Regions from separate parts of the Streptacidiphilus alkalitolerans genome, predicted to be linked through region 2. Evidence: riboswitches for the same ligand, from Rfam matches in the RefSeq annotation. Region 2 holds a riboswitch; the other holds the start of a gene.
The links. A riboswitch is a leader RNA that binds a small molecule or an ion and turns the genes downstream of it on or off. The one in region 2 is predicted to bind glycine.
Positions count from the first base shown of each region.

Region 1 (5,824 bases), on a different contig from region 2:
TCGGGGCATGCGGGACCTGCCGTCGATCCTCCACCTCGACATGGACGCCTTCTTCGCCTCGGTGGAGCAGGCGTCCAAGCCGAGCCTGCGCGGAAAGGCCGTGGTCGTGGGCGGTCTGGGCGGGCGCGGGGTGGTCGCCACGGCCTCCTACGAGGCGCGGGTCTTCGGGGTGCACTCGGCGATGCCGATGGCGCAGGCGCGGCGCCGCTGCCCCAACGCCGCCTTCCTGGTCCCCAGGTTCGAGCTCTACCGGCAGGTCAGCGACTTTGTGATGGGCCTGCTCCGGGAACTGTCCCCGCTGGTGGAGCCGCTCAGCCTGGACGAGGCCTTCGTGGACCTGGAGGCCGGCCCCTACGGCGAACTGCTGCGCGAGGGCGGCCCGGTGGCCGGGGCGGCGCTGGTCCGGGCACTGGCCGAGGACCTGCGGTCGGACATCCTGACCGAGGTCGGGTTGACCGCCTCGGTCGGCCTGTCCGGGACCAAGTTCCTCGCCAAGATCGCCTCCGAGCAGGCCAAGCCGGACGGCCTGGTGCTGATCGAACCGGGCCGGGAGCGCGAGATACTCGACCCGCTGCCGGTCCGGGCACTGCCCGGGGTCGGCCCGGCCACGGCGGAGACGCTGCGCCGGTTCGGGATCACCCGGGTCTCCCAGGTGGCCGCCACCTCCGAGGACGAGCTGGTGCGGCTGCTGGGCCGGGCGCACGGGGCCGGGGTGCACGCCCTGGCGCTGGGCGTGGACGAGCGGGCGGTGGTGGCCGAGCGGGACGCCAAGTCGGTCTCGGTGGAGGACACCTTCGAGGTCGACCTGGCCGACCGGGAGCGGATCAGAGGCGAGCTGGACCGGCTCTCCGAGCGCTGCGTACGGCGGCTGCGGGCGGCGGGGAGGTCGGGGAGGACCGTGGTGATCAAGGTGCGCCGGTTCGACTTCTCCACGCTGACCCGCTCGGAGACGCTGCCGGCCCCGACCGACGACCCGCTGGTGATCGCCGCGATGGCCCGGCGGCTGCTGGAACAGGTCGAACTGACGGGTGGTGTACGGCTGTTGGGGGTGGGTGTGTCCGGGCTTGCCGACTTCACCCAGGAGGACCTGTTCGCCCAGGCCCAGGCCCTGCGCGAGGCCGAGGAGGAGGCTTTCGCCGAGCTCGCCGCCGAGGCGGAGGGGGAAGCGGAGGCCGCGCTTGCGGAGGACGCCGGTGTCGCCGTGGACGGCCAGGCCGAGGAGGCGGCGTACGGGGGGCCGGACGGGCCGCGGGCGTTCCACCCCGGCAGCAGTGGCACGCCCGGGCGGCGGTGGTGGCCGGGCCAGGACGTCCGGCACGCCGAGCACGGGGCCGGCTGGGTGCAAGGCAGCGGGGTGGGCCGGGTGACCGTGCGCTTCGAACTGCCCTGGGCCGAGCCGGGCCGGGTCCGCACTTTTTCCGTGGACGACCCGGCGTTGGAACCGGCCGACCCGCCGACGATCGCCCGCGCCCGGGGCGGGGCCTGACGCCGTAACTGGCTGGGCGCGCAGTTCCCCGCGCTCCTGAACGTCTGCAACTGAGCCGGTTGCAGTCCGCCAGGGGCGCGGGGAACTGCGCGCCCAGCACACGGCCGGACAGACCCTAGGCGCCGATGGCGTGGCCCGGGAGGTCGGGGCGGGACGGCGGGGTGGACGGCGCGGCCGAGGGGGCCGACTGGGACGGCTGGCCGCTGCCGGGGACCGGGGTCGGGCCGGTGGGCCGGGTGCTGTCCTGGACCTGGATGTGCTCCCGGTGCAGCTCGTCCCTGATGACCTCCTCCTCGGTGAAGCGCTCGGTCACCAGGCGGATCCGCTCCACCGGCACGACCGCCTTGCGGACCACCACCCGCTGCTCGTGCAGGGTGACCTCTTCCATGCTCTCGGCGATGGCCTGGTCCGTCAGCTGGGCGCGCTCCTCCGCGCCGACCGGGACCCGCTCGACCCGGATCCGCTCGCGGATCACCGGCACCCGGCGCTCGACCTGCTCGGCCGTCACGTACTTGCGCAGCCGGGCCCGGCCGAGGACGCGCCACTCGGTGGAGATGTCCAGGCGCTCCTCGCGGCAGACGAACTCGATCGGCTCGGGGACCCCGGTCCGGCCGGGGTCGCCGATCGGCTGCTCCTGGCTCGGCGTCGGCGCGGGCGCGGTGGCGGCGGTGCCGGGAAGCGGCCCGGTGAGCGGGTCGTTGAGGGGGTCGGTCAGCGGGTCGGGACGCGGGGTGGCCTTGGCCAGCGACGGCGCGGTCGTTGCCGCGGCGGCTGCCGCGGCCGGGGCGCCCTGGGCAACGGTCGGCGCGCTCGGCGCGGAGGTCTGGGTCGCGGGCGCCATGAAGGCCGCGGTCCGGCTGGTGTCGGCGGTCTTGGCGGCGGGCGCCGCCGGGGCCGGGGGAGCGATCGGGGTGCTGCCGGTGCCCGTGGCCACCGCTGCGGAGGTCACCGCCGCCGTTCCCGCCACCGTCGCCGCCGCGGGCGCCGCCACGGTCGGCTGGGCGGCGGTGGTCTCGGCCGGGGAGCTGCTCCGGTCGGCCGCCCTGGCGGCAGCCGCCGCCGTCCCCGAGCCGCTGTCGGCGCCGTGCGGGACGTCGAGGCCGTAGTAGCGGTAGAGCTGGAGCTCCTGCTCGGGCGAGAGGTGCTGGCCCACGCCGAAGTCGGGGGAGTCCTTCACCTGGGACTTCTCAAAGGGCACCCGCAGTTCGTCGCTGATGAACTCACTGCTGGTCAGCGGGACGAAGGCGTCGCGGCCGAACAGCCCGGTACGGACGGCCGCCCACTCGGGGCGGCCGGTGGCGTCGTCGAGGTACACCTCGTCCACCGTGCCGATCTTGTCGCCGTTGCGGTCCACGGCCTTGTGGCCGATCAGGTCCCTGGGGTCGATATCGGTCTGCACGGCTCGATCCACTCCTCACGACGCATAGATGGTCAACTCATACGAAAAGGCACAAAGATCGATTTGTCGAGCGCCGGGGGCCGTGCGGGGTGTGTCGCTGGGCCGTTCGAGTGGGGGATCGGGACGCGCTGATAGTCTTGGCGGTGACCGGTCGAGCGTGCGCGGGAGAGTCCGTGCGCTGCTGCGGCGCCGAAGGAGCAACTCCTCCCCGGAATCTCTCAGGCATCCGTACCGCGCGCGCGAGGTCACTCTGGAAAGCAGGCTCCGTGCAGGCGGATCCTCACCGACGGTGAAAACCGGCTCCGGCCGGTGAAGCTCTCAGGTTCCATGACAGAGGGGGAGGTCGTCCCGGCACGCCCACTGTGCCACCCGGGTCCGACCAGGAGGCTCCCCCGCCATGACTTCCCCCTTCGACTCCGAGCTCTTCGAGCGACGGCATATCGGCCCCGACGCCGACTCCCAGGCGAAGATGCTGGCCCAGGTCGGCTACAGCAGCCTGGACGAACTGACCGCCGCCGCCGTCCCGGCCGCGATCCGCAGCCTGGAGGCCCTGGACCTGCCCGACGCCCGTTCGGAGGCGGAGGTGCTGGCCGAGCTGCGCGAGCTGGCCGGACGCAACCAGGTGCTGCGCCCGATGATCGGGCTCGGCTACCACGGGACCTTCACCCCGCCGGTGATCCTCCGCAATGTGCTGGAGAACTCCTCCTGGTACACCGCCTACACGCCGTACCAGCCGGAGATCTCGCAGGGCCGGCTCGAGGCGCTGATCAACTTCCAGACCGTGGTCTCCGACCTGACCGGGCTGCCCACCTCCGGCGCCTCGCTGCTGGACGAGGGCACCGCCGCGGCCGAGGCCGTCGCGCTGGCCCGCCGGGTCGGCAAGGTCAAGGGCGGGGTGTTCGTGATCGACGCCGACGCCCTGCCGCAGACCGTCGCGGTGATCGAGACCCGCGCGGTGCCGGCCGGCGTCGAGACCGTGGTCGCCGACCTCAGCCGGGGCATCCCGGCCGAGCTGGCCGAGCGCGGGGTCTTCGGCGTGCTGCTGCAGTACCCGGGTGCGTCCGGCGCGGTCCGCGACCTCGGGCCGGTGATCGAGCAGGCGCACGGCCTGGGCGCGATCGTCGCCGTCGCCGCCGACCTGCTGGCGCTGACCCTGCTCGCGTCCCCCGGCTCGCTCGGTGCGGACATCGCGATCGGCACCACCCAGCGCTTCGGCGTCCCGATGGGCTTCGGCGGACCGCACGCCGGCTACATGTCCGTCCGCGCCGAGTACGCCCGCAGCCTGCCGGGCCGGCTGGTCGGCGTCTCGGTGGACGCCGACGGCAACCGGGCCTACCGGCTGGCGCTGCAGACCCGTGAGCAGCACATCCGCCGGGAGAAGGCCACCAGCAACATCTGCACCGCGCAGGTGCTGCTCGCGGTGATGGCGTCCATGTACGCGGTCTACCACGGCCCGGACGGGCTGCGGGCGATCGCCGTCCGCACCCACCGCTACGCCTCGGTACTGGCCGAGGGGCTGCGCGCGGGCGGCGTGGAGGTCGTCCACGGCTCCTTCTTCGACACGGTGACCGCACGGGTGCCCGGACGCGCCGCCGAGGTGGTCGACGCGGCCCGGCTGACCGGCGTCAACCTGCGTCTGGTCGACGCCGACCTGGTCGGGATCTCCTGCGACGAGACCACCACCGGGGCCGACCTGGCCTCGGTCTGGACCGCCTTCGGCGTCCCGCACGGCGACCTGGAGGCGCTGGACGCGGCGGCGGGCGAGGCGCTGCCCGAGCCGCTGCGCCGCGCCGACGACTACCTGGCCCACCCGGTGTTCCACGCACACCGCTCCGAGACCGCGATGCTGCGCTACCTGCGCAAGCTCGCCGACAAGGACTACGCGCTGGACCGGGGCATGATCCCGCTCGGCTCCTGCACCATGAAGCTCAACGCGACCACCGAGATGGAGGCGATCACCTGGCCGGAGTTCGCCGGGATGCACCCCTTCGCGCCGGAGCAGCAGGCGGCCGGGTACCTGACCCTGATCCACGAGCTGGAGGACCGGCTCGCCGAGCTCACCGGCTACGACAAGGTCAGCCTCCAGCCCAACGCCGGTTCGCAGGGCGAGCTGGCCGGGCTGCTCGCGGTCCGCGCCTACCACCACGCCAACGGGGACGCCGAGCGCGACGTCTGCCTGATCCCCTCCTCCGCGCACGGCACCAATGCCGCGAGCGCGGTGATGGCCGGGATGCGGGTCGTGGTGGTGAAGACCCTGGTCGACGGCGACGTGGACATCGAGGACCTGCACGCCAAGATCGAGCAGCACCGGGACCGGCTGTCGGTGCTGATGGTCACCTACCCGTCCACCCACGGTGTGTTCGAGGAGAACATCGCCGACATCTGCGCCACCGTGCACGCGGCCGGCGGCCAGGTCTACGTGGACGGCGCCAACCTCAACGCCATGGTCGGCCTGGCCAAGCCGGGCGAGTTCGGCGGCGACGTGTCGCACCTGAACCTGCACAAGACCTTCTGCATCCCGCACGGCGGCGGCGGCCCCGGCGTCGGCCCGGTCGCGGTGCGGGCGCACCTCGCGCCGTACCTGCCGAACCACCCGCTGCAGCCCTCGGCCGGACCTGCCACCGGCGTCGGTCCGATCTCGGCCGCGCCCTGGGGCTCGGCCGCGATCCTGCCGATCTCCTGGTCGTACGTCCGGCTGATGGGCGGCGAGGGGCTGAAGCGGGCCACCCAGGTCGCGGTGCTCAGTGCCAACTACATCGCCAAGCGGCTCGCGCCGTACTACCCGGTGCTCTACACCGGCCCGGCCGGACTGGTCGCGCACGAGTGCATCATCGACCTGCGTCCGCTGGCCAAGTCGGCGGGGGTCAGCGTGGACGACGTGGCCAAGCGCCTGATCGACTACGGCTTCCACGCGCCGACCATGTCGTTCCCGGTGGCCG
Region 1 is NZ_JBHEZX010000007.1:9,606-15,429, forward strand. Features, by position in the region: gene ACEZDG_RS17320 (DNA polymerase IV) at 8-1,486, shown strand; gene ACEZDG_RS17325 (PRC and DUF2382 domain-containing protein) at 1,602-2,885, opposite strand; glycine riboswitch at 3,038-3,129, shown strand; glycine riboswitch at 3,130-3,229, shown strand; gene gcvP (aminomethyl-transferring glycine dehydrogenase) at 3,283-5,824, shown strand, end outside.
Region 1: it holds a riboswitch for glycine, as region 2 does, so the genes downstream of both, gcvP (aminomethyl-transferring glycine dehydrogenase) here and gcvT (glycine cleavage system aminomethyltransferase GcvT) in region 2, are expected to answer to the same signal.

Region 2 (5,824 bases):
GGGGTCGTCCACCACGGCCTGGTTGGCCTCGACCACCTCACCGGTGGCGGGGGAGTAGAGGTCGCTGACGGACTTGGTCGACTCCAGCTCGCCGCAGGTCTCGCCCGCGGTCACGGTCTGGCCGACCTCGGGGAGCTGGACGTAGACCACGTCACCGAGGGCGTCGGCGGCGTAGGCGGTGATGCCCACGGTCGCCACGCCGTCCTCGACGGCGGTCAGCCACTCGTGTTCCTTGCTGTATGTGAGGTGCTGGGGGTTGCTCATGGGGTGATTCTCCAGGATGAGAGGCGGTCGGGGCGAAACGGACCGAATTGCGGAAGCGGGCAGCTCAGCGCGAGCAGCCCGGAAGCGGGCAGCTCAGCGGGCGCGCTTGTAGAACGGCAGGGCGACGACCTCGACCGGCTCGTGCGTGCCGCGGACGTCCACGGCGACGGTGGTGCCGGGGACGGCGTGGTCGGCGTCCACATAGGCCATGGCGATCGGCTTGCCGAGGGTCGGCGACGGGGCGCCGGAGGTGATCGCACCGATGACCGAGCCGTCGGTGGCCGAGACCACCCGCATCTCGGCCCGGGGCACCCGGCGTCCGGCGGAGACCAGCCCGACCAGCACCCGCGGCGGACTGGTCACCGCCTCGGCGGCGGCCTTCTCCAGCGCCGCGCGGCCGACGAAGTCGCCGCCGTTGGTCGTCTTGTCGAAGCGGACGACCCGGCCGAGGCCGGCGTCGAAGGGGGTGAGCGAGGTGGTCAGCTCATGCCCGTACAGCGGCATCCCGGCTTCCAGCCGCAGGGTGTCCCGGCAGGAGAGCCCGCAGGGGATCAGCCCGGCGGACGAGCCGGCGGCGGACAGCGCGGCCCACAGCTCCGCCGCGTCGCCCGGGGCGACGAACAGCTCGAAGCCGTCCTCGCCGGTGTAGCCGGTACGGGCGAGCAGCGCCGGGCGGCCGGCCACCGTGGCCGGCAGCGAGGTGTAGTACTTCAGCCCGGGCAGGTCGGCGTCGGTGAGCGGGGCCAGGATCGCGGTGGCCTCCGGGCCCTGGATCGCGATCAGCGCGTAGGCGTCCCGGTCGTCCCTGACCGCGGCGTCGAAGCCCTCCGCGCGGGCGGTCAGCTCGTCCAGGACCAGCTGCGCGTTGGAGGCGTTGGCGACCACCAGGAACTCGGTCTCGCCGGTGCGGTAGACGATCAGGTCGTCGAGGATGCCGCCGTCCGGTGCGCAGATCATGGTGTAGCGGGCCTTGTTCACGGCCAGCGCCGAGACGAAGCCGACCAGCGCGTGGTCCAGCAGCTCGCCGGCGCCGGGGCCGGTGACGGTGATCTCGCCCATGTGGGAGAGGTCGAACAGGCCGGCCCTGGTGCGGACGGCGTTGTGCTCCTCGCGCTCGCTGCCGTAGCGCAGCGGCATGTCCCAGCCGGCGAAGTCGGTCATGGTCGCGCCGAGGGCGCGATGGACAGAGTCGATGGCGGTCGAACGCAGGCTCATCAGAACAGCTCCTAAGCTCTCAAGGACATGCTGCAGCAGGGCTCCCGCTCTGTCGCTGCGACCTGAGAGCTTCACCACGTCCCCGCGGACCCGCGCGCGGCGCACGGGGCGCGGACGGCGGTGGGGGAGCGGCTTGCACCGTTGGTGGGCCGGGCACGCGCTCCGGGGAGCGCGCCGACCACTTTCCAGATGTGCCTCGCCCGTGCGGTAGCTGTGCCTGAGAGATTCCGGGGAGGGCTTGCTCCTTCGGCGCCGACTGCGTCCCCCAACCGAGATCGTTGCGATCGGAATCGTTGCGATCGGAGGGGACGGCCTGGCTCTCCCGCGCGGGCTGTAACGGCCGGTGTTCAGTTGTGGTGGGGCGCCGCCCATCATGGCATGCCTGCGGTGGAGTCGGCGGCGCGGTCTCCGCGTACCCGGGCGTGCCGCGGCTCCGGCCGGATACTGTTTCCAGCTGTCGGAACAACGGCGCAGAACGGCACAGCGAACGGTGGGAGCGGCAGATGCAGTACCCGACGATCCCGGCACAGGCGCAGGGCTGGCCCGCGAACGAGCTGGAGCGGGTCCTGGTCGCCGCGGTCGGCGACCCGGGCGCGACCCCCCGGGTGGTGGAGGTGCTGCGCCGCAGCCAGGTCTGGGTGCCGCTGCCCGGCGGGGCCGGCCACGACGCCGGGACGCTGGCGCTGCCGACCACCGAGCTGGCGGGCCAGCCCTTCGTGCCGGTGTTCAGCTCCGAGGACCAGTTCCGCCGGATCGCCGGGACCATGCCGTTCACGGTGGCCCCGGTGCGCGAGCTGGCGCAGGGGATGCCGCTCGGGGTCGGCATCGTGGTGAATCCGGAGGGCGCGGTCGGCATCCCGATCCCGGCGGCCGGAGTCGCTGAGCTCTGCGGCGGCGGCCATGGCGGCAGCAGTGCGAACGAGGCCGCCGAGCACGAGGCGGCGCGCGTCGCCGCGGCCGGCGCCCGGGTCGGCCTGCGGCTGCCCGAGCCGTACGAGGAGCCGGTCGAGTTCCTCACCGCCGCGATCGGTGAACTCGCCCGCACCGACGTGGTGCTGACGGCGCGTCGGGCGCTGGCCCAGGTCGAGGGCGACGCCGAGAAGCTGTTCGTCGGGGTCGAGCTGGACCGCTGGCAGCCGGAGGACCAGGACGCCGTGGTCCAGGCGCTGGGCCGGGCGCTCGGCGCCGTGCCGCTGCCCTGGGGCCTGGACGTGGTGCTGCTGGACTCGGCCCAGGATCCGGTCGGGGACTGGATGCTGGTGTCCGTGGCGCCGTTCTTCGAGCGCGCCCCGTCCGAGTACCTGCCCGGGTACTAGGCTGACCGTTCGAGCAGCGGCCGGAGCAGGGCCGGGGGTAGGGGAGAGAGTGGCAGTGGTCGAGTCAGGCGGTGCCGCGGGCGGCGGGGCCGCCATCGAACAGGTACTGCGCGAGGTCGTGCCGGGGCGCTTCGACACCTATGAGTCCCTGCTCCACGCGGTCGCCGAGGGGCAGGTGTGGATGCTGCTCTGGCACGGCGAGCCGGGCCGCCCCGACGCCCAGTACGGGAACATGGAGGTCGGCGGCGCCGGCTACGCGCCCTGCGTCACCTCCCCCGAGCAGCTGGCCGCCAGCGGCTGGAGCCGCGCCCACCAGGTCAGTTCGGGGCGTGAGATCGCCGCCGCGCTCTACCGCGAGCGCTGGGGCCTCTGGCTCAACCCGCACCAGCCCGGCGGCGGTGTCGGGCTGCCCTGGGCGGATCTGCGCCGGATCGCCGGCGGCCTGGACCGGCTGCCGGCCGGCCCGCTGCGGATCAGCGAGCCGCAGGTCGCCGCGGACCAGTTCTACGCGCTGCTGAACCAGGCCGCGCACGGCACGCCCGCGGTCCGCTCGCTGCGCCGGGCCTGGGTCGAACCCGCCTGGGGCACCCCGTATCTGGTGATCGGTCTGGATTTGTACGACTCCAGCCCGCCGGCCGTCGAGTCGGTCCGGCAGATGATGCAGCACGCCCTGTCCGGGGTCCCCGAGGGCGTGGCGGTGTCGACGGTCGCGATGTCCGACCCCTTCGACCCGGTGGCGCTCTGGCTCCAGGTGCGCGCCCTGCCCTTCTTCGAGCGCCCGGTGGCCGGCGGCGGGTACGGCTACCCCCGGGTCTGACCCGGCGTCCGCCCCGGGCCCGACGGCCCTGACGATCATTCAGCCGGTAGCGCTCTGTGACATATCGAAATGGTCTCGAAGCGCCCGATTCAGGCCGTCCGTATCGGGGTGACACCCACTTCAGTGGTGTCAGATATGCGCCTGACCTGCGGGAACGTTATCTGCACGCGTAGATCTGAGTGGCGGGGTCCGTGTAACAGGCGTGTGAAGAGAGGTATTCGCAGGTCCCGGGCATGTATCGATGCAGATCACGGTTAGGCAACCTTTGAGTAGGGGGTCTGGCGGAGGCCCTATTCGGTGTTGAAGAGTGGCGCCGCGAGTGGTGGGTCGAGGCTGCCTCACAACTTGCACGCACAGTACGACTTTCGACCGTTACCCCGGACCGGAGTGGTGCAGCTGCGGGACGGGGGTGAGTATGTCCGGTTCGTCCGGCCGACTTGAGTTTTATCCACTTATGCGACTAAAAATAGGCATTCGAACGCTTTGTCAGTGAACGCCTGACTTATCGTCACCGCAATCTCGTTCCAAAGCACTTGGCACCAACTGTGAACTGCGACCTCGTCGGTCGGTCCGCGTCCCGACCGGGACTCACGACCAGGCGGGTCGACCGGGCACCGTGTGCCGGTCACCACCGGCTTGGGGGTCTATCCACTCATGACTGCGCCACTTCACGACTCCGGCACCGCGACTCTGGAGGTCGAAGCCGACCCCACGATCGCCCCGGGGAAGATCGTCGGTCGCTCACCCGGCCGGATCGCCTGGGAACGCCTCAAGCGCGACAAGGTCGCCCTGGGCGGCGGGGTCATGGTGCTGCTGCTGATCCTGGTCGGCATCCTGGCGCCGCTGCTGACCGCCCTCGAGGGGCAGAACGCCGATGACTTCCATCCCAAGGAACTGGACTTCGGCGACATCGGCATCGGTCTTCCGCGCGGCTCGCTGGGCGGCATCAGTGCCACCCACTGGCTCGGCCTGGAGCCGAGCACCGGCCGCGACATCTTCGCCCGTGTCGTCTACGGAGCCCAGATCTCGCTGATTGTGGCCTTCGGCGCGGCCCTGCTCGCGGTGATCATCGGTGTGCTGCTGGGCATGGCCGCCGGCTTCATGGGCGGCTGGGTCGACACCGCCATCAGCCGCAGCATGGACGTCCTGCTGTCCTTCCCGCAACTGCTTTTCTCCATCGCGCTGGTCTCGGTGGTCCCGGACAAGATCTTCGGTATGGGTGGCAGCACCCCGAGGATCTTCGTGCTGATCTTTGTGATCGGCTTCTTCGGCTGGCCCTACATCGGACGCATCGTCAGAGGGCAGACGCTGTCCTTGCGCGAACGGGAGTTCGTCGAGGCGGCCCGCAGCCTGGGCGCGGGCCAGGTGCACATCCTGATCAAGGAGCTGCTGCCGAACCTGGTGGCGCCGATCCTGGTGTACACCACGCTGATGATCCCGACGAACATCCTCAACGAGGCGGCGCTGAGCTTCCTCGGGGTGGGTGTGAAGCCGCCGACGCCCTCGTGGGGGCAGATGCTCTCGGATTCGATCACGTACTACACGATCGATCTCCCCGACCTGCTGATCCCGGGCCTGGCGATCTTCATCACCGTCCTCGCCTTCAACCTGTTCGGCGACGGGCTGCGCGACGCCCTGGACCCGAAGGGCAACTAAGACGTCCGAACCTGGCGCCGACGGCCCGGGCACGGCACTTTCTCACCCCCCGACCAGGAATTCCAGTCCTGGTCACACTCGGAGGTTGACAGCACATGAAAAAGCAGACAATGGCTATCCTGGCCGTCGGCGTGGCCGGACTCATGTCCGTGACCTCCGCCTGCGGTGGCAGCAAGGGCGGCGGCAGCAGCAGTGCGCCGTCGAAGTCCGGCAACGGATCGACCTTCAATGCCGCGGCGACCAGCATCGTGAACCCTTCCACCAAGAAGGGCGGCACGATCCACCTGCTGAGCACGCAGGACGTCGACTCGCTCGACCCTGCGATCGGCTACTACGCCTTCGTGTGGAACCTGCAGCAGCTCTACACCCGCACCCTGGTCGCCTACCCGATGAAGCCGGGCCAGGCCGGTCTGCAGCTCGCCCCCGACCTGGCCTCGGCCATGCCGACCATCTCGGCGGACGGCAAGACCTATACCTTCAAGCTGAAGAGCGGCATCAAGTTCGACGACGGCGCCCCGATCACGTCGAAGGACATCAAGTACGGCATCGAGCGCAC
Region 2 is NZ_JBHEZX010000010.1:259,501-265,324, forward strand. Features, by position in the region: gene gcvH (glycine cleavage system protein GcvH) at 1-264, opposite strand, end outside; gene gcvT (glycine cleavage system aminomethyltransferase GcvT) at 358-1,479, opposite strand; glycine riboswitch at 1,675-1,814, opposite strand; gene ACEZDG_RS23500 (enhanced serine sensitivity protein SseB) at 1,983-2,795, shown strand; gene ACEZDG_RS23505 (enhanced serine sensitivity protein SseB C-terminal domain-containing protein) at 2,851-3,612, shown strand; gene ACEZDG_RS23510 (ABC transporter permease) at 4,267-5,268, shown strand; gene ACEZDG_RS23515 (ABC transporter substrate-binding protein) at 5,379-5,824, shown strand, end outside.